2 regions of the Exiguobacterium sp. 9-2 genome follow, and region 2 is predicted to be linked to the other one. Evidence: riboswitches for the same ligand, from Rfam matches in the RefSeq annotation. Region 2 holds a riboswitch; the other holds the start of a gene.

Region 1 (3,209 bases), 390 kb from region 2:
TGCAGATGGACTGTATTCGTCTCTGGTGAGATTTTGATGACATGTCCATATTTATAGGTAAGATGTTTCCCCTCCGGAAATTCAATCCGGACATCCCGATCTGATAATGTACCTGCTGCGAGTGCGTAGTATTCCGTTTTGAGTGCGTGGTACGGTAGACGGTCGACGAGCGTGACGGCAACTTCCTCGTCCTTGAATCGCTCACAAATCCGCATTCCACCATAACCTCCGCCGAGTACGATCAATTGCTTCATAACGTAAAATCCCCCTTAGTTCCCCTAAATCAGTCTGACCTTGTATAATACGACATGAGGCAGGTCGTTTCCTGCTTGAAGGAGGAAAAAAAGTGAATCCGATTATTGAATTTTGTATTAGTAACTTAGCGGCTGGTACACAGGTCGTCATGGAGCAACTTGAACGTGACCCGAATGTTGACGTCGTCGAATACGGTTGCCTCGGTTATTGCGGGATTTGTTCGCTTGACCATTTTTGTCTCGTAGATGGTGAGACCGTCGTAGGTGAAACGCCGGAAGAGTTGCTTGAAAAGATTTACCTGAAAATCGAAGAGAATGAGCTGTGAGCATGGACAGCCAAAAAATCCCCTCGTTCGTCTGAACGAGGGGATTCGTGTCCGTCAGCGGGCGCAGCTTTTCGGATCAGGCAGATTGTTGACGGCGCATCATCCATGGGCGTAGTTTCAAGAACAATGGAATGAAGAGTGCCGAGATGAACAAAGCCTTGATGACGTTAAACGGTAAGATACCGGCAGTGATCGCTGTCCATTTGACAGCTGGATCCGCCATGTAATCCATACCGAGGAACCATGCATACGCTGGAAGGATCAAGATATAGTTGAGGATCGCAAGACCGAGTGCCATCGTGATCGTACCAGCGACGAGACCAGTTGCGAGACCTTGTGTTGATTTCTTTTTGTGGTAGAACCAGCTGACAGGTAGTACGAATGCGACGCCTGCAGCGAAGTTCGCGAATTCTCCGACCGGAACACCACTTCCGCGGAAAATGTAGTATAACACGTTCTTCAATGCTTCGACGATGACACCTGCGACCGGTGAGAACATGATCGCTGCGACAAGAGCAGGAACGTCACTGAAGTCGATCTTCAGATAGTTTGGTAAGAACGGTAGTGGAAAATTGATAAGCATAAGAACAAACGAGATTGAACCTAACATTGACAGAGTGACCATTTTTTGTGTGCGTTTCATACGAGTATTGTCTCCTTTTGCTCGTTCCTCTCGATGAAGTATTGGCATGACTGCGACCATAAAGAAACCCCTATTGATCAGATCAACAGGGGAGAAGTCCGCATTAAATAAACCTAATCGATTATTGCAAAATCGATCAAATTCAAACTCATGCCGCCATCTTCTCCCATCCAGACTGTACTGTCGGCTCCTGAATTACACAGAATCAGCAAATAGCGCCCTATTCGCTCGCGGGCTTCAACTTAAAAAGAGTTGTTTACCGCCGGTCGGGAATTTCACCCTGCCCTGAAGATGGAACGATTATTTTATTGTACATACCATTTATACAACGAATTCAAGATAGTTTCAAGCAACTAGGTTTCGATTCGCTCAGAAGTTGCGTATACTAAAGAAAAGGAAGGTGATGACATGATCCATTTAACGGAGGCAGCAGCGCTACAAGTCCAGGACATGATGGCGCAGGCACCAGCAGATGAACGAAATCTTCGGATGCTCGTCCAAGGTGGTGGATGTAGTGGTCTGTCGTACGGAATGGGATTCGATCAACAAAAAGAAACGGATCTCGTTTTTGAACAGCACGGCGTGACCGTCATCGTGGACGAAAAGGATTATCCGGTCGTCAAAGGACTGGAAATCGATTATAAACAGTCAATGCTTGGTGGCGGATTCACGATCACGAATCCGAATGCCATCGCAACGTGTGGTTGCGGAACATCATTCCGGACAGCAACGAATGCCGGGACACCAGGTGGCTGTTAATGAATCCAATCGTGGACATCGTCCACGATTTTTTTGTTGCTCTCATACAGGAGACTTGTTGAGTTTACTCGAAATATTACAGAGAGTGAATGCTACTACGAATAGGGAGGGCTTCAGGATGAGAAAAGTATTGATCTTCGGGGGAACACGCTATTTCGGACGACGCTTAGCAATTCGTTTAGCCGATTCGGGGGATGATGTGACGATCGTCACACGCGGTGAGCATACTCCACCCGTCGCGAAGGGCTTGACATTTTTCAAAGGAGACCGGACGTCAAGTAGTACGATGAAGGATTTAAGCCAACAGCACTGGGATGTCATCTATGACAACATTTGCTTCACGCCGTATCAAGCAAAGCTCGCGATCGACGCGTTTGAAGGAAAAGTCGGACGCTATGTGTTGACGTCGACGATGTCTGTTTATGAAGACGGTGGTGCGAATATCACGGAACGTGCCTACAATCCGTTTCCCGGGAAATATGATCTTGAGAAGGAACATGGGTATGGCGAAGGAAAGCGCCAAGCGGAGAGTTATTTCTTCCAACGCGCGACCTTCCCTGTCGTTGCCGTTCGTTTTCCTGTTGTCCTCGGACCAGACGATTATACGGAACGACTTGTCTTCCATATCAAACGCGGGCTTGACGGTCGTCCGATTATCGCTGAAAACAACTATGCGAAGATGGGCTACATCTCAAGTTACGAAGCCGCTGCCTTTCTTGAATGGTGTGGTCGTTCGGAATTGACAGGACCGATCAACGCTGCGAGTGACGGCGTCCTATCGATTCAAGACCTGATGGATAAAATCGACCGTATTGCGGGAACGACGAGCCAAATCGTCGCAAAAGGAGAGGATGAATCGCCTCTTGCGCCAGAACGCGATTTTTATATGGATACGACAGCCGCAAAACAAGCGGGCTATCTGTTCCAACATGTCGATGACTGGCTTGATCGTTTGATTGAAGAGGAGGTGCGCAATCACCAATGATGCAGTTGATGAAACCAACTCTTGCATGGGAGACAGAATACCGCGCCTTTTTAGAAGACTGGCGAGAGTCGGGCGAAACGATCGTACCGGAAGCGGTCGGGGATACGTATGAACCGCTCGCTACCTATTTCGCGGAGCTTAAAGAAATGGAAACGACAGTCAGAGAAGGTCTTGTCACGCATTCGACGTACTGGATGGTCGACGGACAACGAATCGTCGGCGCGTTAAACTTCCGGCATGAC
Region 2 (3,209 bases):
AAGAATATAAAGGTAGCTCGATCCCGACGTTCGTTCCACTAAGCGACATCGGCGAATAAATTCTAAAGGAGAGTGGATAGCATGACGACACCAGTACGCACGACATGGGTAGAGACGATTGAACAGGACATCGAACAAAAACGGGAATCGTATCTTGAGACGAGCCACCGGATTCATGCGACGCCGGAAATCGGTAACGAGGAATTCTTTGCTTCGCGACTACATGCAGAGCGTTTGACGGCAGAAGGCTTTACAGTAGAACTCGGCGTCGCAGGGCACGAGACCGCATTCTTCGCGAAGAAGTCAAGCGACCGACCTGGCGCGACAATTGCCTTTCTCGCTGAGTACGATGCGTTGCCGGGTATCGGACACGCATGCGGTCATAATATCATCGGAACGACGAGTGTCGCAGCGGCGATTGCGGTCAGCAAAGTGCTTGATGAAGTCGGTGGGAGTGTCGTCGTGCTTGGAACGCCAGCCGAAGAAGGTGGGCCGAACGGAAGTGCGAAAGGCAGTTTCGTCAAACACCAGTTGCTTGAAGGAATCGATGCGGCCTTGATGGTCCACCCGTCCGGACAAACGCGGATCACGGGGTCCTCGCTTGCGGTCGATCCGCTCGATTTTGCCTTTACGGGTCGTCCCGCGCACGCAGCGGCGACACCTGAAGAAGGTATCAACGCTCTCGACGCTGTCATTCAGCTCTTCAATGGGATCAACGCCTTACGTCAGCAGTTACCGGATGATGTCCGGATCCACGGGATCATCACGCATGGTGGCGATGCGCCGAATATCATTCCGGAATACGCAAAAGCACGTTTCTTCATTCGGGCGACGACACGGGAACGGCTGAATGCCGTCACGGAGAAAGTCAAAGCGGTCGCGCAAGGTGCGGCACTTGCGACCGGGGCGACGCTTGACGTCATCGCTTTCCAAAATGAAGTCGACAATCTCGTCTTCAACCGGACGTTTGATCGTCTCTTCCAAGAAGAAGCAGAGGCGCTTGGGCAAATCGTGCACCTCGACGAACGACCGGGTCTTGGATCGACGGACGCGGGTAACATCAGTCAAGTCATCCCGACAATCCATCCGTATATCAAGATTGGTCCGGACGATCTCGTCGCCCATACAGAAGCATTCAAAGAAGCCGCCCGTTCGGAAGCGGGGGATGAAGCGTTGATCGCAGGCGCTAAAATCCTCGCACGGACAGCACTTCGCGTCCTCGCTGATGAACGGACACGCGGAGCGATTGCCCAAGAATTCCACGATCGGAAGAACGGGTATTTGTAACCGGAACACAATGACTGGACGCACTGATATCAGGTGCTCCAGTCATTTTTAGTATCCAGTAGATCACGAATTGGGGAGGGGTAACAGAAGTGGAACGAAATCATAAAAGAGCCAATACCGAAACATTTGCGCTTTGTTTTCTTGAAAAAGATATGCTAGGCTAAAGTTGTATAACTCAATAATCCAGTTCTTCGGGGTAGGGTGAAAATCCCAACCGGCGGTGATGCGATCGATCGATCGACGAGCCCGCGACCCGTGATGTACGCATCATGGCTGACTTGGTGAGATTCCAGGGCCGACGGTAAAGTCCGGATGGGAGAAGAACGAAACGACGCGATTCAAGCTGTTTTCTGAAAAAATGTTTTCAGAAGATGGTCTCTTTCTGCATGCGAAAAAGCAGAAGGCGAACCGTGTATTTCGTGAACCCTTCTATACAGACGCCCCTTTTTCAAGGGGCGTCTTTTTTATTTGAAAGGAGCGAACGCGATGTCACAGATGATGAGTTATGCCATGCAATTAGCACATATGTTAAACGGACAAACAAGTCCGAATCCAAGTGTCGGTTGTGTCATCGTCAAACAAGGACGCATCATCGGTTTTGGTGCGCACCGGTTTGCCGGTGGTCCGCACGCGGAAGTCGAAGCCTTGCGAATGGCAGGAGAGGCCGCCCGTGGTGCTGATCTCTACGTGACGCTTGAGCCATGCAACCATCATGGTAAGACACCACCATGTACGGAAGCGATTCTACAAGCCGGGATCAAACGGGTTTTCGTCGCAACGGAAGACAAACATGCGATTGTCGCTGGTTCAGGGATCAAACGGCTTCAAGACGCGGGAATCGAAGTCGAAGTCGGCTTGTTACGGCATGAAGCGGAAGTCCTCTACGAGACATTTTGGAAAACGATCGAACGGAAACGTCCGACCGTGACCGTCAAAATCGCTCAGACGATGAACGGGATCGCGGCAACGGGGGAACAGCGCTGGATCACGTCAGAAGAAGCACGCGCGAATGGTCGCGCCCTGCGTGGTCGCCATGATGCGATCCTCGTCGGAAGTGAAACGGTGCTCGTCGATGATCCAGCACTGACTTTACGCGCAGTGTCAGGCATCGAGCCGATTCGAGTAATCGTCGATCGCCGTGGTCGGGTGCCAGAGACCGCGCAAGTCTTTTGCGATGGAAAAAATCCAACGTACTGGCTGACGAGTGTTCCTCGGATAAGTCATGATCAAGTGACGGTGCTCGTCGGTGAATATGAGACGCCGGAAGCGATTCTTAAACGCTTATACGAACAAGACATCCGCAGCGTTTTGATTGAAGGTGGACCAACGATTCAAGCCACATTCTTTGAAGCAGATCTCGTCGACCAGATTGAAGTCTACCAAGCCCCGTCGATTTTTGAAGGGACTGCCTGGAACGGACGACATGATATCGAAGAACGTTTTCAAATCGATCAGATTGAAACGGTCGGACCGGATCTCCATCTGACGTACATCCGAAAGGAGGAGACGATATGTTCACCGGATTGATTGAGGAAGTCGGGACCTTAAAACGAAAGATTCCGCGACCGAATGGATTAGCACTTGAAATTGAAGCGCACCGGGTGCTCGAAGGAACGAAGATTGGTGACAGCATCGCCGTCGACGGGATTTGTTTGACGGTCACGTCAATGAGCCCAACCGGTTTTACGGCGGATGCTGTCCATGATACGATCCGTTCTACAGCCCTCGGCACGTACCGCGTCGGAAGCCCATTGCAACTCGAACGGGCGATGCCGGCAGACGGTCGTTTCGGCGGTCATTTCGTCAGTGGACATATCGACGGAACAGCGCGGCTGATCAGTCGGCGACCGGATGGAGAAGCGATGGTGTATACGTTTGATGTCGGATCGTGGCAAAAGTATTGTATTCCGAAAGGCTCGATT

The links. A riboswitch is a leader RNA that binds a small molecule or an ion and turns the genes downstream of it on or off. The one in region 2 is predicted to bind FMN.
Region 1: it holds a riboswitch for FMN, as region 2 does, so the genes downstream of both, VJ374_RS12450 (ECF transporter S component) here and ribD (bifunctional diaminohydroxyphosphoribosylaminopyrimidine deaminase/5-amino-6-(5-phosphoribosylamino)uracil reductase RibD) in region 2, are expected to answer to the same signal.

Annotation. Positions count from the first base shown of each region.
Region 1 is NZ_CP142850.1:2,371,735-2,374,943, reverse strand. It holds gene VJ374_RS12460 (NAD(P)/FAD-dependent oxidoreductase) at 1-254, opposite strand, end outside; gene VJ374_RS12455 (YuzB family protein) at 347-580, shown strand; gene VJ374_RS12450 (ECF transporter S component) at 657-1,223, opposite strand; FMN riboswitch at 1,378-1,520, opposite strand; gene VJ374_RS12445 (HesB/IscA family protein) at 1,632-1,982, shown strand; gene VJ374_RS12440 (NAD-dependent epimerase/dehydratase family protein) at 2,101-2,967, shown strand; gene VJ374_RS12435 (GNAT family N-acetyltransferase) at 2,964-3,209, shown strand, end outside.
Region 2 is NZ_CP142850.1:2,761,126-2,764,334, reverse strand. It holds gene VJ374_RS14390 (MetQ/NlpA family ABC transporter substrate-binding protein) at 1-59, shown strand, start outside; gene VJ374_RS14385 (M20 family metallopeptidase) at 82-1,287, shown strand; FMN riboswitch at 1,471-1,615, shown strand; gene ribD (bifunctional diaminohydroxyphosphoribosylaminopyrimidine deaminase/5-amino-6-(5-phosphoribosylamino)uracil reductase RibD) at 1,774-2,814, shown strand; gene ribE (riboflavin synthase) at 2,799-3,209, shown strand, end outside.